DNA from 4 places in the Janthinobacterium sp. GMG1 genome. Region 1 is predicted to be linked to each of the others. Evidence: predicted binding sites of a transcription regulator. Region 1 holds the regulator's gene; each other region holds the start of a gene.

What was found. The regulator sigma-54, encoded in region 1, starts transcription at its own class of promoters, with help from an activator protein. The targets are predictions, from matches to a motif close to TGGCANGNAANCTGCTTT.
Region 2: the regulator sigma-54 is predicted to act here: its motif matches at 2,082-2,099, upstream of SJI03_RS09230 (circularly permuted type 2 ATP-grasp protein).
Region 3: the regulator sigma-54 is predicted to act here: its motif matches at 1,706-1,723, upstream of pedF (cytochrome c-550 PedF).
Region 4: the regulator sigma-54 is predicted to act here: its motif matches at 1,975-1,992, upstream of SJI03_RS01250 (pilin).

What each region holds. Positions count from the first base shown of each region.
Region 1 is NZ_JAXQNT010000002.1:595,892-601,364, forward strand. It holds gene lptC (LPS export ABC transporter periplasmic protein LptC) at 1-305, shown strand, start outside; gene lptA (lipopolysaccharide transport periplasmic protein LptA) at 331-912, shown strand; gene lptB (LPS export ABC transporter ATP-binding protein) at 912-1,667, shown strand; gene SJI03_RS07710 (RNA polymerase factor sigma-54) at 1,672-3,150, shown strand; gene hpf (ribosome hibernation-promoting factor, HPF/YfiA family) at 3,220-3,582, shown strand; gene SJI03_RS07720 (3-hydroxyisobutyryl-CoA hydrolase) at 3,718-4,803, shown strand; gene rapZ (RNase adapter RapZ) at 4,804-5,473, opposite strand, start outside.
Region 2 is NZ_JAXQNT010000003.1:77,825-83,297, forward strand. It holds gene SJI03_RS09220 (hypothetical protein) at 1-779, shown strand, start outside; gene SJI03_RS09225 (HAMP domain-containing sensor histidine kinase) at 848-2,005, shown strand; gene SJI03_RS09230 (circularly permuted type 2 ATP-grasp protein) at 2,135-3,589, shown strand; gene SJI03_RS09235 (alpha-E domain-containing protein) at 3,583-4,527, shown strand; gene SJI03_RS09240 (transglutaminase family protein) at 4,527-5,336, shown strand; gene SJI03_RS09245 (peptidase) at 5,428-5,473, shown strand, end outside.
Region 3 is NZ_JAXQNT010000020.1:4,333-9,805, forward strand. It holds gene SJI03_RS28435 (RtcB family protein) at 1-592, shown strand, start outside; gene rtcA (RNA 3'-terminal phosphate cyclase) at 609-1,628, shown strand; gene pedF (cytochrome c-550 PedF) at 1,759-2,244, shown strand; gene SJI03_RS28450 (transporter substrate-binding domain-containing protein) at 2,270-3,103, shown strand; gene SJI03_RS28455 (TonB-dependent receptor) at 3,222-5,360, opposite strand.
Region 4 is NZ_JAXQNT010000001.1:260,152-265,624, forward strand. It holds gene sucC (ADP-forming succinate--CoA ligase subunit beta) at 1-920, shown strand, start outside; gene sucD (succinate--CoA ligase subunit alpha) at 934-1,815, shown strand; gene SJI03_RS01250 (pilin) at 2,029-2,493, shown strand; gene SJI03_RS01255 (flagellar brake protein) at 2,515-3,237, opposite strand; gene SJI03_RS01260 (DUF6713 family protein) at 3,401-3,781, shown strand; gene moaC (cyclic pyranopterin monophosphate synthase MoaC) at 3,782-4,288, opposite strand; gene SJI03_RS01270 (M48 family metalloprotease) at 4,478-5,473, shown strand, end outside.

The DNA.
Region 1 (5,473 bases):
ACATGAATGCGGAGCTGGCGCATATCGACCAGGACAATACGCGGCTGCAACTGCACCGCAAGGTCGTGATCGACCGCGTGGCCAGTCCGAAGGCGCAGAACCTGACGGTCAAGACGGAAGCGCTGACGGTGTTCCCGGATGAGGAAAGAATGGAAACGGACGTGCCTGTCGATATCCTGACGGGCGCCTCGCGCATCAATGGCGTCGGCATGAAGGCGAATAACGCCACCGGCGTGGTGGAAGTGCAGAATGCGCTGCGCATGGTCCTCCCGCCGAAACCGCGCCCGGCCGCGGCGGCAAAATGACAGAATGAAACAAGGAAACCATACTATGAAGAACATCTTGCTGTTGACCGTATTGTCCCTGGCCATCATGGGCGGGGCGCATGCCGAGAAGGCCGATTCCGAGAAGGAAGCCGTCATCACGGCACGTAGCGGCCACGTCGATGACATCAAGCAGGTGCGCACCCTGACGGGCGACGTCGTGCTGGTCAAGGGTACCCTGACCATGAAGGCGGGCCGGGCCCTGATCACGGAAGACCCGCAAGGCTACCAGTTCATTACCTTCTGGGCCGACCCCGGCAAGCTCGCCACCTTCCGCCAGAAGCGCGATGGCGCGGGCGACCTGTGGGTGGAAGGCGAAGCGGAGCGCGTGGAATACGACAACAAGACGGAAGTGGTGAAACTGTTTTCCAGAGCCAAGCTGACGCGCCTGGAAGGCGCGAAAGTGACCGATGTGGCGAATGGCGCCTTCATCTCGTATGACAGCCGCAAGGAAGAATTCGCGATGGAAAATTCCAACAGCGGCACCAGCACCGCGGATGGCGGCAGCGTGCGCATGGTGATCCAGCCGAAGACCAAGGCGCCGGCAGCGGAGAAAGCGCCGGCCACGCCCGCGCCAGGAAAGAAATAATGGACAATACACGTTGCGGCAGCACCCTGATCGTTCGCGGTCTGCAAAAAACCTATGGCAAGCGGCAAGTCGTGCATGATGTTTCGCTGCAAGTCGAATGCGGCGAAGTGGTGGGTTTGCTGGGCCCGAACGGCGCCGGCAAGACCACATCGTTCTACATGATCGTCGGCCTGGTGCCGTCCGATGGCGGCAGCATCGATATCAGCGGCGTGGACATTTCCAGCCTGCCGATCCACCGCCGCGCGCAGATGGGCCTGTCCTACCTGCCGCAGGAAGCATCCGTCTTCCGCAAGCTGACGGTGGAAGACAATATCCGCGCCGTGCTGGAAATCCAGACCGTCGAAGGCCGTCCGCTGACGAAGGCCGAGATCGAGGAGCGGCTGGATAAATTGCTGGCTGACTTGCAGATTGAAAAGCTGCGCGAGAACCAGGCGCTGTCGCTGTCCGGTGGCGAACGCCGCCGCGTGGAAATTGCCCGTGCGCTGGCCACCGATCCCCGTTTCGTGCTGCTCGACGAGCCGTTCGCCGGCGTCGATCCGATCGCCGTGATCGAGATCCAGCGCATCGTGCGTTTCTTGAAGGAGCGCAATATCGGCGTGCTGATCACCGATCATAATGTGCGCGAGACGCTGGGTATTTGCGACCGTGCCTACATCATCAACCAGGGCTCGGTGCTGGCGTCGGGACGCCCCGACGACATCATCGCGAACGAGTCGGTACGCCGGGTCTATCTGGGCGAACACTTCCGCATGTAAGCCAATGAAACAATCATTGCAGCTGCGCACTTCGCAGCACCTGGCACTGACGCCGCAGTTGCAGCAATCGATACGCCTGTTGCAATTGTCTACCCTGGAATTGCACCAGGAACTCGAGCAATTGCTGACGGATAATCCCTTGCTTGAACGCCTCGACGATCCGCTCGACCGTTCGCTGCGCCTGCTGTCCGACGGGGCCTTGAGTTCCACGGCAGCGCCGGCCGAAGCGCCACCCCAGCCGCCAGGCCAGGACGCGCCCGCCGCGCCGGCCGAAGCGGAAACCTTTGATGGCGAGGCGGGCGACAGCCCGGCCGCCGCCGAGGGCGGCGACAGCGACTGGAGCGAGGCGAGCCGGGGCAAGGCGCCCGACGATGAAGATTCGCGTCCGCAACTGGAGGCCCATCACTGCACCCTGCGCGAGCACCTGATGGAGCAGATGCGCGTGACGGTGCTGGAATTGCGCGATCGCGCGCTGGTCGAGCTGATCATCGACGCGCTCGACGACAATGGCTACCTGGAAGAGTCGCTCGACGACATCCTGGCACGCCTGCCGGAAGAGCTGGAAATCGACGCCGACGAGATGCGCACGGCTTTGTCGCTGCTGCAAAGTTTCGATCCGCCCGGCGTGGGCGCGCGCAATGCGTCCGAATGCCTGGCGCTGCAAATCAAGCGCTTGCCGCACATCGCCATGGTGACGCGGCGCATGGCCCTCGTCATCGTCGAAAAGCACCTGGCCTGGTTTGCCCAGCGCGATTTCAACAAGCTGAAAAAAGCCCTCGATTGCGACGATGAAGACTTGCGCGAGGCGCAGACGGTGATTCGCCAGTGCAATCCGCATCCGGGTGCCGTATTCGCCTCGGACGTGTCCGATTACGTGGTGCCCGACGTCGTCGTCAAGCGCGCGCGCAATGGCTGGCAAGTGACCCTGAACAACGACGTCATGCCGCGCCTGCGTGTCAACGCCATGTACGCCAACTTGCTCAAGCAGGGCAAGGGCGAGGGCGCCATGGGCGCACAGTTGCAGGAAGCCAAGTGGCTGATCAAGAATATGCGCCAGCGCTTCGACACCATCCTGCGCGTGGCACAGGCGATAGTAGAAAGACAAAAGAACTTTTTCTCGCATGGGGCCGTTGCCATGCGCCCCCTTGTGCTCCGTGAAATAGCTGATACACTGGGTTTACACGAGAGTACTATCTCGCGGGTAACAACTCAAAAGTACATGCTGACCCCGCACGGCATGTTCGAGTTGAAATATTTCTTTGGTAGCCACGTCGCCACCGAAGCGGGGGGCGAAGCGTCATCGACGGCGATACGGGCATTGATCGTGCAACTGACAGGAGCAGAAGACCCTAAAAATCCTTTATCCGACAGTAAGATTGCGGACATGCTGGGGGAACAAGGCATGGTGATTGCGCGACGTACTGTTGCCAAATACCGGGAAGCGTTGAAAATTCCGCCAGTGAGCCTGCGTAAGTGTTTGTAAGTTTTTTTCGGTTCCTCTGCGGGCCGGATAGGATGGACCGCACGAACCCGATCATCTTTAGGAGTGTGTATGAATCTCACCATCAGCGGACATCATCTCGAAGTGACACCAGCCATCCGTGAATACGTACAAACGAAGCTGGAGCGCGTGAAACGTCATTTCGATCAAGTCATCGATATCGCCGTGATTCTGACCGTGGATAACCTCAAAGAGAAAGAAAAACGTCAAAAGGCTGAAGTCAACCTGCGTTTGAGTGGCAAGACTGTCTATGTGGAAAGCTTGGCGCACGACCTGTACGCCGCGATCGATACCCTGATCGACAAGCTCGATAGGCAAGTGATGAAATACAAAACCAAAGTGCAAGGGCACGGTAAAGAGGCGATCAAGCATCTGCCAGACAACTCCGAGGAAGAAGCCGTCGTCGCCGTCTAAGGCCACCCGCTTCCAGCAGTTGTGATCAACTAAGGGCGCACATCTTGCGCCCTTTTTTGCGCCTGGACCTGTTGAACGCAATCTTCCCCGCGCAGGCGCTAGAATGTTTGCACTTTCACTTCTTTCCTGCCTGCCATGAGCGACTTCGTCCAGACCTCCATCCGCAACCGCACCGGACACATCGTGCTCGACCGTCCGAAAGCCTTGAATTCCCTGTCGCTGGAGATGGTGCGCGCCCTGAGCGCGGTCCTGCTGGCCTGGCGCGATGATCCGCACGTGGACGCCGTCGTGATCCGTTCCAGCAGCGAAAAAGCCCTGTGCGCCGGCGGCGACATTCGTTTCTTTTACGATGCGGGCCTGGCCACGCCGCAAGGCGGCAGCGCCCTGCTGGAAGATTTCTTTACGGAAGAATACGCGTTAAATCATGTGATCCATTTCTATCCGAAACCGTATATCGCCGTGATGGATGGCGTGGTGATGGGCGGCGGCATGGGTGTGGCGCAAGCCGGGCCCGGCAATCGCCTGCGCATCGTGACGGGCCGCACGCGCATGGCCATGCCGGAAGTCAATATCGGCCTGTTCCCTGACGTGGGCGGCAGTTATTTCCTGTCCCGCCTGGCCGGCCAGCTGGGCCTGTATCTGGGCTTGACGGGCCTGACGATCAACGCGGCCGATGCCCTGTACACGGGCCTGGCCGATGTCTACCTGCCCGAGGCGCAGATGGGGGCGCTGCTGGCCCTGTTCGACTCGACGCCGGGCGAGGCCTTGCCGGTAGCCATCAAGGCGCTGGCGGCACCGTTCCAGGCCGAGGCGGGGGTATCGTCCCTGTCCACGGCGCGTGCGGCGCTGGACCGTCATTTCAGTGCGGGTTCGGTGGCGACCATCATGGCCTCGCTGGCGCAGGACGACTGTGCGTTCGCCGCCAGGGCGCTGGCGGCCATGCGTTTGCGTTCGCCCTTGATGATGTCGGTCACCCTGGAATTGCTGCAGCGGGGCGCTCACCTGGGCGTGGCCGATTGCCTGCGCCTGGAGCGCACGGTGGTGCGCCATAATTTCGAGCATGGCGAAGTGCTCGAAGGCGTGCGTGCGCTGGTGGTCGACAAGGACAATGCGCCCCGCTGGAATCCTGCCAGCCTGGACGACGTCGACACGGCCATGGTGGCGCGCTTCTTTGTCCCCGTCTGGCCGGCGCAAGCGCATCCGCTGCGCCACCTCGACTAATCAAGCGCGCTCGCGATGGCGCAGCACGACTCTTTCGTTCGGGCCGAAATACTGCGCCAGCCGTTCCGCCATGTACACGGAGCGGTGCTGGCCGCCCGTGCAACCCAGGGCCACCGTCAGGTAGCTGCGGTTGTCGGACTTGAATGACGGCAACCATTTCTCGATGAAGGTGCGGATATCGGCCAGCAGTTCCAGCGCGCTCGGCTGCGCATCGAGGAAGGCGATCACGGGCGCGTCGCGTCCGTCGAGGGGACGCAGGGCCAGGTCGTAATAGGGATTTGGCAAGGCCCGCACGTCGAAGACGAAATCGGCGTCCAGCGGCACGCCCAGCTTGAAGGCGAACGATTCGAAGAACAGGGTCAGCGGCGCGCGCTCGGAGGCGACGATATCCTTGATCCAGGCACGCAATTTGTTGGCGCTCAGCTCCGACGTATCGATCACATGGCCCAGCTGTTCGATGGCCGACAGGCGTTCGCGTTCTTCCGAGATGCACTCGATCAGTGTGCGGCGGCTGGCCGGATTCTGGTTCGGACGCAATTCATGCGACAGCGGATGGCTGCGCCGCGTTTCCGAGAAGCGCGCCACCAGCGAATGCGTGGTGGCCGTCAGGAACATGACCTTGACGTCGTGCCCCTGGTCGCGCAGCAGGGCCACATTGTGCGGCAGGCTG
Region 2 (5,473 bases), on a different contig from region 1:
GCTTCAAGGGCGATGCGCGGGCGCAAGCCACGTGCTTGCTGCGTCCCGTCAAGCTGTATGCGCGCCTGGGCGACAGCGCGCCGCTGCCGGATTTTCTTGCCGCCCGCATCGGCCAGCGCACGGGCTTCGACCCGGCCCGGTTGCGCGCCTGGCTGGCGGAACAGGGGATCGCCGAGGCGGACGTGGGCGGCGCCGTCGACGCCCCGCTGTCGCGCGCCGTGGGCCGGCTGGCCGCACCGATGGCCCGCTATTTCGTCATCCACGACACCAGCTACCCGAATTTCCTGCTGGAATCCATTCCCGCCCATATCAACGACGCCAGCTGGGATTTCAACGATTTTACGACGCGCAATCCGGCGCTGGGCGGCGGTCCGAAAGGCCATGTCTACGTCAACCGCCTCGGTGATTCATTGGCCGTGCGCGACTTTGGCACGGCCAGCTATGCCAGCAAGCTGGAAAAGGACAAGCCGTCGCTGACGGGCCTGTTCCTGCACGTGGAACTGGTGCAGCCGCGCCACTCCGTGCCCAGCGGCGGCAAGGGCAACGATGGCCTGGCGCCCGATCCGGGCTTTACGCCTGCGCAATACGAGCGCCTGGCCCTGTTGTATATCGCCGCCAGCGTGCGCAAGGGGACGTGGCTGATCCCCGCCTTCCACGCCGTGCTCGATACGGGCTTTGCGAATGGTCATGATGACCCACAGAACTTTTCCCTGGCCGAATGGTCAACCTCGCTTTCCCGCCTGCATGCGGCCCTGCGGCTGGCCGAAACTGGACAATAAAGCGTTTCCCTGACGGCTGAATTGGCGCATACTATTAAGAGCATAGCCATTCCTGTCAGGGAGTTCAGGTGAATATTGCGACGGATCATCAGGCGGATCACCAGGCCGGCGTGCGCCAGCCATTGCAGCGCGCGCAGCGCATCTTTGCCATACGCGACGCCGTCCTTGGCGCCTGGGAACAGCGCGTGCGCGCCAGCGTGCGCGGCGCGGACCGCTTGCTCACACCCATCCTCATCAACACCTTGCCAGCCTTTTTCGACAACCTGGCCGAAGCCCTCACCCCAGGTCACCCGCGCGACAATGCGACCAGCAACAGCAACGTACCCGCCGTGCATGGCAACGAACGGGCGCGCATGACCAATTACGGCCCGGAACAGGTGATCCAGGAATACCAGATCTTCCGCGACTGCTTCGCCGCCACCGCGCATGAGTCCGGTATCACCTTGCGCAGCAAGGATTGGCAAGTGATCAACAAGTCGATCGACGTGGGCATCCGCGAATCGATACGCGAATTTACCAGCATGCACGAAGGTTTCCGGCGCCGCGTTGCGGCCGGCCTGTCGCACGACATGCGCAATCCGCTGGCCGTCATCAGCACCAGCGCCCAGTTGCTGCTGCGGCCAGCGGACCCGGAACGGGTGGTATTGCTGGCGCACAAGATTGTCGAACACAGCAAGCGGCTCGACAGCATGATCGAGGAATTGCTCGATGGCCTCAGCTACCATCAGGGCCAGCAGTTGCCGCTGGTGCTGAGGCAGTTTGACGTGCTGCCGCTGGTACACGCCGTGGCCGGCCAGGTCAACCTGCAGCGGCCGGACAAATGCCAGGTCAGCGGGCAAGCCGTCGTCGGCTGGTGGTGCGAGAACTCGCTGCGGCGCGCGCTGGAAAACCTCGTCGGCAATGCCCTCAAGTATGGCGACGACGCACCCATCAGCGTGCACGTGGAAGCGGTCCACGAACGCCTGATCGTCACCGTGCACAATGGCGGCCACGCCATCGCGCCGGAACAGGCCGCACGCATCTTCGACTACTTGCGCCGCGAGAACGACAGCCCCGCCCCAGGCTGGGGCATCGGCCTGCCCTTCGTGCAGAGCGTGGCCGAAAGCCACGGCGGCAGCATCGCCGTCGACAGCGCGCCCGAAACGGGCACCAGCTTCATCTTCGACGTGCCCGTCGATTGCCGGCCCTTCGTCCAGCCCGCCGACGTCCCCAAGAGTGACGCTTAGCGCACCAAATTAGTGCAAAGAATGGCGCAACGCCACAAAAGTGGTCATCTTTACACCTTCCCTCGGCTCCCCCTGTTGGCACGCTTCCTGCTGAGCTATACGTAGACACGGCTCAAGGGAAATCACAACATGGCAAATTTTTTCAATGAAATGACTGCAAATGAAGTGGGTACGGACAGCAAGGTACGTGAACACTATCGTGAATTCAGCAATTGGCTGGAACAGCAATCCCCCGAGACCATCGCCCGCAAGCGGGCCGAAGCCGACCTGACGTTCCGCCGGGTCGGCATCACGTTCGCCGTCTACGGCGACGATGCCGGCACGGAACGCCTGATTCCGTTCGACACCATCCCGCGCATCATCCCCGCCGCCGAATGGGCGCAGATGCAGACAGGCCTGGTGCAGCGCGTGCAAGCCTTGAACATGTTCATCCATGATATTTATCATGAACAAAACATCATCAAGGCGGGTATTATTCCCGCCGAGCAAATCTACAAGAATGCCCAGTACCGCCCGGAAATGCAGGGCATTGCCGTCGCCTCCGACATCTATGCCCACATCGCCGGCGTCGACATCGTGCGCGCGGGACAGGGCGAATTCTATGTGCTGGAAGACAATCTGCGCGTGCCGTCCGGCGTGTCCTACATGCTGGAAGACCGCAAGATGATGATGCGGCTGTTCCCGGAACTGTTCGCCCGCAACCGCATCGCCCCCGTCGACCACTACCCGGACATGCTGCTCGACAACCTGCGTTCCGTCGCCCCGATGGGCATCGATGACCCGACGGTGGTCGTCATGACGCCCGGCATGTACAACTCCGCCTACTTCGAGCACGCCTTTTTGGCCCAGCAGATGGGCGTGGAACTGGTCGAGGGCAAGGATCTGTTTGTCAACGACAATTCCGTGTACATGCGCACCACGCGGGGACCGAAGCGCGTCGACGTGATCTACCGCCGTGTGGACGACGACTTCCTCGACCCGCTGGCCTTCCGCTCCGATTCCTCGCTGGGCGTGCCGGGCCTGCTGTCCGTGTACCGCGCCGGCCGGGTGACCCTGGCCAACGCCATCGGCACAGGCGTGGCCGACGACAAGTCGATCTATCCTTTTGTTCCCGACATGATCAAGTTTTACCTGTCGCAAGAGCCGATACTCAACAACGTGCCGACGTACCAGTGCCGCAAGCCTGCCGATTTGTCCTACGTGCTGGCGAACCTGGCGAAACTCGTCGTCAAGGAAGTGCATGGCGCGGGCGGCTACGGCATGCTGGTGGGGCCCGCGTCCAGCCTGGCGCAGATCGAGGATTTCCGCCAGCGCCTGCTGGCCAATCCCGGTGGCTACATCGCCCAGCCGACACTCGCCCTGTCCGCCTGCCCCACGTATGTGGACGCCGGCATCGCGCCGCGCCACATCGATTTGCGCCCGTTCGTGCTATCCGGCAAGACGATTTCCATGGTGCCCGGCGGCTTGACCCGCGTGGCGCTGGGCGAAGGCTCGCTGGTGGTCAACTCCTCGCAAGGGGGCGGCACCAAGGATACCTGGGTACTGGAAGCCACATCCGCTTTTGCAGGAGAAAAAACATGCTGAGCCGCACTGCCGATCATTTGTTCTGGATGGCCCGCTACACGGAGCGGGCGGAAAACACGGCGCGCATGCTCGACGTCAACATGCAAACGTCCATGCTGCCGCAGTCCGAGCAGGACGCGGAGCAAGGCTGGCGCGCCACCCTGGGCATTTCCGAGCTGCAAAGCGCGTACGACCACAAATATGGCCGCTTCCACACGCGCGACGTGCTCGACTTCATGGTGCGCGACCCGAACAACCCGTCGTCCATCCTCGCCTGCCTGACGGGGGCGCGCGAAAACGCCCGCGCCGTACGGGGCACCCTGACGACGGAAGTGTGGGAAATCCAGAATGCCACCTGGCTCGACATGCAGAAACGCCTGAAAAGCAACTTGCTGGAAACGGACCCCAGCCAGTTCTTCGAGTGGGTCAAGTACCGCTCGCACCTGTCGCGCGGCGTGACACTGGGCACCATGCTCAAGGACGAGGCGATTCACTTCATCCGCCTCGGCACTTTCCTGGAACGGGCCGACAACACGGCGCGCATCCTCGACGTGAAGTTCCACGGCGCGCGCGACACGTCGAAAGACATCACCCAGCGCGATTTCTACTACTGGGCGGCCCTGCTGCGCTCCGTTTCCGGCTTCGAGATCTACCGCAAGGTCTACCGCGACGTCATCACCCCGGAACGGGTGGCGGAATTGCTGATGCTGCGCGGCGACATGCCGCGCTCCCTGCTGGCCTGCATGGATGACGTGGTGGAAAACCTGAAACACATTCGCAACGATGTGTCGGCCGATACGGAGCGTTTCGCCGGGAAATTGCATGCGGAGCTGAAATTCGGCCATATCGACGACATCATGAAGGCGGGTTTGCACCATACCTTGACGGAATTTCTCGAAAACATCTATGACCTGGGCAACCGGGTCAGCCGCGACTTCCTCGTTCCCTTGGCGGCCTGATGCAGCTCACTATCCGCCACGAAACCCATTACGCCTACAGTGCGCCGCTGGCCTACACCATCCAGCAGCTGCACCTGACGCCGCGTATCGAGCCGCAGCAGCGGGCTCTCTCCTGGCAGATTTCCACGCCAGGCCAGTGCCACGCCTACACGGATGCCTACGGCAATCTGTCGCACATGCTGACGATTAACGGCAGCCATCACTCCCTGAGCCTGGTAGCGCACGGCGTGGTGGAAACCATCTACCCGCACAAGGGACGGCTGAACCTGGTCGATACCCTGTCGCCGCTGCTGTTTACCATGCCGACGCCGTTGACCCTGGCCAATCCCGCCATCCTCGACCTGGCGGCCGCCAGCCTGCCGGACCGGGACGTGACGGCCGGCACGGGCCACTTGCTGCGCCTGGCCGAGCACATCGTCGGCAAGGTGGCGTATGAAAGCGGCGCCACCATGGTCACCACCACGGCTGGCGACGCGCTGGCGCTGGGGCGCGGCGTGTGCCAGGATCACGCGCATCTGTTCCTCGCCTGCTGCCACGCCTGGGGCATCCCGGCCCGCTATGTGTCCGGCTATATCGATCCGGGCACGACGGGCCATGCGGCCAGCCATGCCTGGGTCGACGCATGGACGGAAGACACGGATTTCGCGGGCTGGGTCAGCATCGACGTCACGCATGCACGGCTGATGACGGATGCGTATTGCCGCCTGGCCATCGGGCGCGACTACGATTCGGCAGCGCCCGTGCGTGGCGTGCGCCAGGGTGGCGGCACGGAAACGTTACGGGTCGATGTGCAGATCGTGCCTGTCTAAAATGGCCAGGAATGAGGCTGGCCGGGCCTTGCCAGCAGGTGGCAAGGCCCGGCTGGTGTAGAATGCTTCCCCTTTGACTTGATTTACGACGATGACTTATTGCATAGGCATGCGCCTGAACGAAGGCCTGGTCTTCC
Region 3 (5,473 bases), on a different contig from region 1:
CACCCACTTCATCAACTTGCCCGACCAGGATCTGGCTTACCTGGCCGAAGGCACGCAGCATTACGACGATTACGTGGAAGCGGTGGGCTGGGCGCAGCGGTTTGCGCGCAACAACCGTGAAGTGATGATGCAGAACCTGATCGCAGCCGTGCGCACGGTCATCCATAAACCGTTCCAGACGCACGTGGAAGCCGTTAACTGCCATCATAACTATGTGCAGAAGGAGCACCACTTTGGCAAGGACGTGCTGGTCACGCGCAAGGGTGCCGTGTCGGCCCGCGCCGGCGAACTGGGGATCATTCCCGGTTCCATGGGCGCGAAGAGTTTTATCGTGCGCGGCAAGGGCAATGCGGAGAGTTTCCATAGCTGCAGCCACGGTGCGGGACGCACCATGAGCCGCACGGAAGCGAAGCGGCGCTTCAGCCTGGACGACCAGATCCGCGCCACGCAAGGCGTGGAATGCCGCAAGGATGAAAACGTGATCGATGAAATTCCGATGGCCTACAAGGATATCGATGCGGTGATGCTGGCGCAGCGCGAACTGGTTGATGTCGTGCATATCCTGAAGCAGGTCGTCTGCGTCAAAGGTTAACAGAGAGAGAAAAGAAATGATAGAAATTGATGGAGCGCAAGGCGAAGGCGGCGGACAGATTTTGCGCTCGGCGCTAAGCCTTTCGATGATTACGGGGCATCCATTCCGGCTGACGAATATCCGCGCGGGGCGGGAAAAGCCCGGCTTGCTGCGCCAGCATCTGCTGGCCGTGCAGGCGGCAGCCGCCATTTGCGGGGCGCGCACGACGCCGGTGGCGCTGCGCGCAGCGAGCCTGGAATTCGCGCCTGGCCCCATTCGCGGCGGCGATTACCGCTTTGCCATCGGCAGCGCCGGTAGTTGCACTCTGGTATTACAAACCTTGCTGCCGGCCCTGCTGCATGCGGATGGGCCATCCACCGTGCGCATCAGTGGTGGCACGCACAATGCCATGGCGCCGTCCGTCCATTTTTTGCAGCGTGCGTACGGCCGTGTCCTGGAACAGATGGGCGCCGAGATGGAGATTACGCTGCAACGCTATGGCTTTCATCCTGCCGGCGGCGGCGAGGTGATGGCCACCGTGCAACCGTGCCAGCGCCTGCGGCCCATCGCGTTGCTGCAGCGCGGTGAACGGAAGGCAGGGTATGCGGAAAGCGTGGTAGCGGGCGTGCATGTGCAGGTGGCGCACCGCGAACTCGAGCGTGTCGCCAGCGTCATGGGCTGGAGCGGCAAGCAGCTGCACCTTGTCGGCTTGCCGGCGGAGCAGGGACCGGGCAATGTCCTGCTGTTGACGCTCGAGCATGAGCATGTCACGGAAGTGTTTACTTCTTTTGGCGAAAAGTCCTTGCTGGCCGAATCGGTGGCCAAGCGCCTGTTGAACGAGGTGCGCGCCTATCTCAAGACGGATGCGGCCGTCGGCGAGCACCTGGCCGACCAGCTCTTGCTGCCGATGGCGCTGGCCGGTGGCGGTAGCTTCAGTTGCAACAAGGTGTCGCAGCATGCGCTGACGAATGCGGAAGTGATTGCCCGATTTTTGCCCGTGCGCATCACTTTCGAGCAGCAGGAGCGGGGCAGCATCTGCACGGTGACCGCCGCCTGACGCGCGTGGTGACACAACTACGTGTTGCAGCTGTTCCAAATTGATACATGGGCGGCCGGATGTGGGGCATATGTGCATGGCATGGCATTTGCTCTTCTTGGATATTGACTAAAAAACCAAGGAGACCAGCATGACCTATTCCATTCGTACCCTGCTCGGCGTGGCGGCCGCCGGCGCCGTTGCCCTCACCTCCCTGCTGACCTTGCCGCATGCCTATGCGCACGGCAATGTCACGCCACAAGGCGTCGACACCACGGGCTTGCCCAAGGTGGGCGACAAGTGGCTCGAACAAAACCCGTATCGGGGCAACAAGCTGGCCTTGACGGTGGGCACCTCGGCCTACAACCAGAATTGCGCCCGCTGCCACGGCATTGAAGCCATCTCGGGCGGCATTGCGCCGGACTTGCGCCAGTTGGACCGCGATTGTTTCGGTATCAAGAATGAGACAAAGAAACAGGCATGCTACAAGGAGACGGACAATTACTACCTGACCACCATCCGCCACGGTAAAGTACGCAATGGCGCCGTGTACATGCCGCCGTTCGAAGGCGTGTTCAACCAGGAAGCCATGTGGGCCATCAAGACCTATCTGGAAACCCGCCGCGAATCTAATTAAGTCGAATTGATCACGAAGGAGTCCCATGCGTTCATTTCAACTCCGGGGTGCGAGCGCGATGATCTCGCTCGCTTGCCTGGCGCTGTGCGCAGCCGCGCCGGCGCGCGCCGACTGGCAAAAAGTGCAGCAGTCGGGCAGCCTGAAAGTGGCTGTGTACAACGAGTTCGCGCCATTTTCCGACAAGGGGGCGGGCATCGATATCGACATCGCCGAAGCGCTGGCGAAAAAGCTGGGCTTGAAACTGAGCTTGCTGCCATTTCCCGCCGGCGAAAACCTGAACGACGATTTGCGCAATATGGTTTGGAAGGGGCATTACCTCGGTTATGGTCCCGCCGATGTGATGCTGCATGTGCCGGTCGACAAGAAGTTGATGGCGGATAACGACAAGGTCGAGATATTCGCGCCATACTACGTGGAAACCGTGCGCCTGGCGCGCAGTGCGCAAGCCGTGCCGCAATTCGATGGCGTCGCTTCGCTGGCTGGCAAGCGCATCGGCGTGGAAAAGGTCTCGATCGCGGCCATGCTGATGCTGGGTGAAGACAATGGCAAGTACCGCGACGATGTGCGTATTTTCGACACGGCTGCCGAAGCCTTGCAGCAATTGCAGGCGGGTCAGCTCGACGCCGTGCTGGCCAACCGTTCGGAAATCGAATCGGTGCTGAAAAGTGATCCCGCTTTCCCCATGAGCGAAGTGGCGTTCGCCCGCTTGCCGCGTGCTGGCTGGGCCGTTGGCCTTGCCGTCAGCCGTCAGCAGCTCGACGTGGCGAAATTGCTGCAGGCAGCCATGAACGAGATGGCGGCCAGCGGCGAATTAAAAACCATCTTTGAGAAATATGGCGTGAAGGAAGCGCGGCCTTGAAGTAGCTTGCTTGAGTTTACAAGCCCGCGCATCGGAAGACGCGCGGGCTTTTTCATGAGAACGCCTGAAAAATGTTCAGGGCAATGCAACGCCGCCATGGACTTTTTCTCAGGTGTTCTTAAAAGGAGTATTGGGCGCTGACACCTAGCAACCAATTGCGTCCCGGCGCCGCTTCATAGTAGCGCTTGTTGCTGTCGCCGACGATGACGGAACCCACGTAGGTCTTGTCGAAAAGATTGTTCAGGCGGGCAAATTCCTTGAAGCGCCAATTACCCACGTTTTGTTTGGCGTTGAAGCGCGCATTGAACACCGTATAGCCGGGTGCCGGTTTTTCGATGTTGCTGTCTTCCGCGTAGACCTGATTGCTTGCCACGCTTTCCAGCGCCGCGCCAAAGCGGTCGAACGTGTCTTTCCAGGCCAGTTCCGCGAACAGGTTGGCGCTGGGCACGCCCGGCAAGCGGCTGCCTTCGCGCACGCTGCCAAACGCCTGGTCATACACGGCGTGCAGGCTGGTGAGGGCCACTTTTGTCGTGAAGCCATACGGCAGGTTCGAATCCAGCGACACTTCCATGCCCTGGCGCAAGGTTTTACCCGCATTGCGATAGCTGGTGCGCCCGCCGCTGGACTTGTCGACCACCAGTTCGTCGCTGGTCTTGATCTGGAACACGGCCGCGTTCACGTGGGTGTTGTTATTGATCCTGGCCTTGATACCCGCTTCCAGGTTGGTGCTGGTGGCCGGTTTCAAGTTGAAATTGAAGCCGCCGGCCGTGCCCGAGTAAAACAGTTCGTTCAGGGTAGGCGCCTCGAAGCCGCGCGCGGCGCTGGCGTAGACGTTGACGTTCGGCGTCAGTTTGTACAGCAGGCCCAGCACCGGCGTCGTATGGCTGAACTCGAGGCTGCCACTGTCGTCACCATTGCTGAGATAGTGGTCATCGACCGCCACTTTCATCTTGCTGTAGCGCAAACCTGCGCTGAGCAGCCATGGGCCGCTTTGCCATTCCGCCTGGATATAGGGATCGAGGCTGGAGACGACATTCTGCTCGTCGCGGCGCAGCTTGCCTTTTACGCCAAACGTGTTGCCGATGTAATTTTCATAGCCCGTGCGGTCATCGCTGGAGCGGCCATAGTCGATGCCGATGGTCGTGCTCAGCTTGCCGCCAGCCAGCTGGTTCACATGCAGCCAGTTGGTGTCGATGCCGTAGAACTCACGCTGGAAGTCGACCACGCCGCCTGAATGGCTGGGCGGCGCCTGGAAGCCTTTGGTAAAAGCCTGGTACTGGATCACGTCGCGGTTGCCGCCATATACCATCACATGCAGGCGGTCATCGCCGAACGATTGTTCATAGGTGGCGCCGATTTGCTGGTGGTCGATGCTCTTGCGCGTGTTGTAGCGTTCGGCCAAGGTGCGCTTCGGGTTTTGCGTATCGCTCGCATCGATTTCACCGGCGCGCGGATCGGCGGCAAACGTGGCCCAGGTGGCGCCCAGCGGATCTTGCGTGTTGCCCTGATGCAAGCTATTGGCGACGATGGTCAGCTTGCTGTCCGCCGTGGGCTTGACGGTGATCTTGCCGAAAGCCTGTTCGCGCGTGGCGGCGCTGTGGTCGCGGAAGCCATCCGTACGGAAGCGCGAACCGTCGAGCACGTAGCCGATGCCGCCTGCCTGACCCTGCGCCGACAGATCCACCTTGCTGGTGCCATAGCTGCCGCCGGTCACGTTCAGCTCCACGGACGGGGGATTTTGCCCATCCCTGGAAAACAGCTGGATCACGCCGCCCGAGTGGTTGCCGTAGATGGCGGAAAACGGTCCGCGCAGCACTTCGATGCGCTCGGCCGTATCGAGGTTGAAGGTGGCGGCCTGACCCTGGCCGTCCGGCATGCTGGCAGGAATGCCATCGCTGATCAGCTTGACGCCGCGCACGCCAAAGGCCGAGCGTGCGCCGAAGCCGCGCGACGAGATTTGCAAGTCTTGCGCGTAGTTCTGGCGGTTTTGCACGACCAGCCCCGGCACGGCGGCCAGCGCTTCTGACGCGTTGACGCGGATTTGCCCATCCTGGATGCGGGCGCTGTCGACCACGTCGATGGACGCAGGCACTTCCTGGCTGGGGTGGGCGATGCGGCTGCCGCTGACGACCACCGTATCCATCAGTTGCCCGTTGGCCGGGTCAGCTGCCTCGGCGGCAAAGACGTGGGGGGCCAGGGTGGCGCTGCCGGCGACAAACAGGCTGGCGATTGTGTTCAGGCGGAAACGATGCTGCATGCGGATTCTCCAATGTGAATAAAAGCCTGCTTGAGCGCGTGAGCGCCACAGGTCTGCATAGTTGTATCAAGCAATATGCCTGCCATGTCTCCATTGGTGGGCGGAAATTATAC
Region 4 (5,473 bases), on a different contig from region 1:
ATCAGACCAGCGCCGAAGGCCAGAAAGTCAACCGCCTGCTGGTGGAAGAAGGCGCCGACATCAAACAGGAACTGTACGTTTCGCTGGTCACCGACCGCGTTACCCAGAAAATCGTCCTGATGGCGTCGTCCGAAGGTGGCATGGACATCGAAGAAGTGGCCGAGAGCCACCCAGAGAAGATCCACCACGTCACCATCGATCCGGGCACAGGCCTGACCGATGCCCAGGCAGACGACATCGCCGCCAAAATCGGCGTGCCTGCCGGCTCCATCGCCGACGCGCGCGTCAACCTGCAAGGCCTGTACAAAGCGTACTGGGAAACCGACTGCTCGCTGGCCGAGATCAACCCGCTGATCGTTACCGGCAGCGGCAAAGTCATCGCCCTGGACGCCAAGTTCAACTTTGACCCGAACGCCCTGTTCCGTCATCCGGAAATCGTCGCCCTGCGCGATCTGGACGAAGAAGATCCAGCTGAAATCGAAGCGTCGAAATTCGACCTGGCCTACATCTCGCTCGACGGCAACATCGGTTGCCTGGTGAACGGCGCCGGCCTGGCCATGGCTACCATGGACACGATTAAACTGTTCGGCGGCGAGCCAGCCAACTTCCTGGACGTCGGCGGCGGCGCCACGGCAGAAAAAGTGACCGAAGCGTTCAAGATCATGCTGAAAAACCCAGGCCTGAAAGCTATCCTGGTGAACATTTTCGGCGGCATCATGCGTTGCGACGTGATCGCTGAAGGCGTGATCGCCGCAGTGAAAGCCGTCTCGCTGAACGTGCCACTGGTCGTGCGCATGAAGGGCACCAACGAAGACCTGGGCAAAAAGATGCTGGCCGATTCCGGTCTGCCTATCATCGCAGCCGACACCATGGAAGATGCAGCCAAGAGCGTCGTTGCCGCTGCTGCCGGTCAAGCTTAATTAAGGAATCAACATGTCCATTCTGATCAATAAAGATACCAAAGTCGTTACCCAAGGGATCACCGGCAAGACCGGCCAGTTCCACACCCGCGGTTGCCGCGACTACGCGAACGGCAAAGCTGCCTTCGTGGCAGGCGTGAACCCGAAGAAAGCCGGCGAAGATTTCGAAGGCATTCCAATTTTCGCTAACGTGACCGAAGCGAAAAAAGAAACCGGCGCCAACGTTTCCGTGATCTACGTACCGCCAGCAGGCGCGGCTGCGGCGATCTGGGAAGCTGTCGAAGCTGAAATGGATCTGGCCATTTGCATCACCGAAGGCATTCCTGTGCGTGACATGATGGCTCTGAAAGACCGCATGGCTAAAGCCAACAGCAAAACCTTGCTGCTGGGCCCTAACTGCCCAGGCCTGATCACGCCAGACGAAATCAAGATCGGCATCATGCCAGGTCACATCCACAAGAAGGGCCGTATCGGCGTGGTGTCGCGTTCGGGTACCCTGACCTATGAAGCAGTGGGTCAGCTGACCGCACTGGGCCTGGGCCAATCGTCGGCAGTCGGCATCGGCGGCGACCCGATCAACGGTCTGAAGCACATCGACATCATGAAGATGTTCAATGATGATCCAGATACCGACGCGGTCATCATGATCGGCGAAATCGGTGGTCCAGACGAAGCCAACGCGGCTTATTGGATCAAAGACAACATGAAAAAACCGGTCGTTGGCTTCATCGCTGGCGTGACGGCCCCTCCAGGCAAGCGCATGGGCCACGCCGGCGCGCTGATCTCGGGCGGTGCCGATACGGCACAAGCCAAGCTGGAAATCATGGAAGCTTGCGGCATCACCGTGACCAAAAACCCGTCGGAAATGGCGCGTCTGCTGAAAGCCATGCTGTAATTTCAGCCTGGTCACCGCAGTACAAAAAAGGAGCTTCGGCTCCTTTTTTTTATCCGCAAGACAGGCCGATTCCCGGCCTGGGGCGACGGCGCTGGTCCGAACCTGCCCAAAAGTGTCGCTTTTCTTTCCATGTGTACTGCCGCTGCCCGGGCGCGCCGCTGGCATGGCGCTTGCAACGTATCTGGCGTGAGCAATGCACCATGGGAGGATACGATGCGCGCGCAAAGCGGATTTACCCTGATAGAACTGATGATCGTGGTGGCTATCGCCGGCATCCTGGCGGCCGTGGCCATTCCCCAGTATGGCGACTACACGATGCGGGCCAAGGTCAGCAATGTGCTGGCGGCCGCTGCCCCCTTGAAAACGGCCGTGGCCCTGTGCGTGCAGGAAAACGGCGGGCTGGCTACTGCCTGCAGCACGCCCACCCAGGCCGTACCCAGCGCCATCCCCGTGTTCAGTGCCACGCGCGAAGTGGCCAGTGCCAAGGTCGATAAAGGCAATATCGAGCTGACCCTGGCGGGCGATATGGGCAGCGGCATGGGCGGCCAGACGGTGAACATGGAGTTGCAGATTGGCACCAGCAGCCTGAGCTGGTTTAACAGCACCAGCGTGACGAATGCTGCAGCCAAGGAAGCCATTACCAGGAACAATATTCCGAAGGTGGTGGCGACGCAGTGAGCGGCGCCTGCCGCGCCAGTGTCAGACGATTTTTTGCCGGTCCGCGATCAGCGCTTCATAGGTGAGGTTTTGCAGCAGGGTGTAGTGGGTCGGTTCCAGGTCGATGAATTGCACGCCATACGTATAGATTTCCGCCACCTCGGCGGCATTGCCATTCGACGGCTTGCCCACGCTGACGTTCTGGATGCGGGCGCGCGTATTGACGCGCATCTGATGCTTGTTCGGCTGCACCAGCAGGGTAAAGCTCAGGGCCACGCCTTCGTCGTCCGGCGTGAGCATGCTGGGCGCTTCGATCAGCGCGCCCGAAACGCTGAGGTTGACGATGAACACGGGCACGGCTGCCACGTCGCGGTAGCTCAGCTGCGCCGGAATGTCCACTTTCACGCGCATGGCCGTGCGCAGGCTGGTGCCCTGGATGGCGTCGGGAAAGCTCAGGTGGGCATAATTGAGCGGGCGGCTGAAGATACGCAGCACGCTGCAGGAAAACGAGCAGACGGTGACGCCGGAAAACACGCGGATGGTCAGCTTATCGCCCTCGTTGAGCACGATGGACGCGCCGTTTTCCATGGGAATCTTGACGATCAAATACTCGTGTTTGACATAGCCGATCAGGGTCGAGAAATGCTGGATGGGTTTGATGGTGCGATGCGTGATGAACTGGATGCGTCCACCCACCTGCAGATTCATGGCCTCGAAGTCGAAGTCCTGGAGCTTGTTTTCCGCGGCGGGCTGGTTGCTTGTCATGCGATGCTCATCTGGATATGGTCGACTCGCAGTATGCATGATTTCTTGATGAAAAAGCATTTATATCAATGAAATTCATATTGGCGTCGAAAAATGCCAGGTGCACGTGGCGCCGCGCGGTGCAGGCTTTAAAATTGCATCAATATTGACGAATGTAAATCCTATGCCGCGCAGCTACTTCTGGACCATGTTGTTCCTGATCCTGCATCAAATCGATGCTGCCTACTGGAAAGAGTGGGAGATGTTCCATCTGCCGGGCGGCGTCCAGGGTTTCCTGGTGTTTAACCTGGCGGCCATTGCCCTGGTGCTGGTGGGCTACAAGCACGTGTTGCTGTCCAGCGCGCGGGCACCTTTTTATGCGAGCTGCTGCGCTGGCCTGGGCGTGGCCACCTTCCTGATCCATACCGGCTTTGCGCTGGCAGGACAGGAGCAATTCCACTTGCCGCTGTCCAAGGCCATCATCGCGCTGTGCCTGTCCGGCGGCGCCTGGCTAGTGTACGATTTGCGCCGCTTCCAGGAGCGGCTGGCGCGCCAGGCACAATAATTACACCTCGGCGTGCCAATCGCCCGATTTGCCGCCATGCTTTTCCAGCACGCGCACGTTGGTCATGACCATGCCCCGGTCGACGGCCTTGCACATGTCGTAGATCGTCAGCAAGCCGATCTGCACGGAGGTGAGCGCTTCCATTTCCACGCCCGTCTTGCCCGTCGTGTCGACTTGGGCGCGGCAGTGCACGCTGTTGGCCGCCTCGTCCACTTCAAAATCGACGGTGACGCGCGTGAGGGCCAGCGGGTGGCACAGGGGAATCAGGTCGCTGGTGCGCTTGGCGCCCATGATGGCGGCGATGCGGGCGATGCCCAGCACGTCGCCTTTTTTTGCATTGCCCGAAATGATCAATGCCAGGGTGGCGGGCTGCATGCGGATGGTGCCGGCGGCCACGGCGCTGCGGCGCGTGTCTTCCTTGCTGCCTACGTCCACCATATGGGCCTGGCCCGTCGCGTCGAAATGGGTCAGTTCCCCGGCGGGGGCTTGCTTGTCTGCTGTTGTCATGGCGTCAAAAATAGGTGAGGAGTGGGGCGCGGCACGCGTGGGAATGGGGGCCGCTAACAAGGTATGATAGCACCCGTGAATTCAAAAACTCCCCTCCAGACCGTACTTGAAAACGCCGCTGCCGCATGGCTGCGCCAGCCATGGCGTGCATCCCTGCTGGCCGCGCTGTGCTGCGCTGCCCCTTCTGCGCTGGCGCAAACCTATACCTCCGCGCCAGCGGCGCCGGCCGCCAGCGTGGTGGCCAAGCCGGCCGGCGGCTGGACGCCGCTGGCCGTGCCGCCGGCACCCAACCTGCCGAACCTGGGCGATACGTCGCGCGAAGACCTGTCGCCGGCGATGGAGCGCAAGATCGGCGAGGAAATCATGCGCGGCATCCGTGGCGACCGCGATTATCTCGACGACGCGCCCTTGCTCGAATACCTGAATACCTTCGGCAACGCCCTCGTGGCCGCGCGTCCCAGCGTGCGCGGAGAAACGAATTACGACTATTTCTTCTTTGCCGTGCGCGATCCCCAGTTGAACGCGTTTGCCTTGCCTGGCGGCTTCATCGGCGTGCACTCGGCCCTGGTGCTGGCAGCGCAAACGGAGGCGGAACTGGCTTCCGTGCTGTCGCACGAGATCGGCCACGTGGCGCAGCGCCATATCGCCCGCATGCTGGGCCAGCAGCGCCAGGATGCCCTGATGCCGCTGGCCGCCATGCTGCTGGCGGCGCTCGCTTCCCGGGCGGGTGGTGACGTGGCCATGGGCGTGTTTGCCGCCGGCCAGGGCCTGGCCATCCAGCGTCAGCTCAATTTCGGCCGCGACGCCGAACGCGAGGCCGACCGCATCGGTTTCCAGATCATGGGCGAAGCCGGTTTTGATACCACCGGCATGGTGGCCTTCTTCGGCCGCATGCAGGCGGCCAGCCGTTCGTACAGCGACCTGATGCCCGCCTACCTGCAGACCCACCCGCTGACGACGGAACGCATCGCCGACATCCAGGCGCGCATCCGCGAGCAGCCCTACAAGCAGCGTGCGGACAGCCTGAGTTTCCACCTGGCCCGTGCCCGTGCCCGCGTGCTGCAGGATGAAAGCGTGCAAGGCCTGTTGAATGCCAAGGCCATCTTCAAGACGCAGCTGGAACAGCAAAGCCGTTTCCAGGTGACGGCCGCCCACTATGGCTTGTCCTTTGTCGCCGTCAAGCAG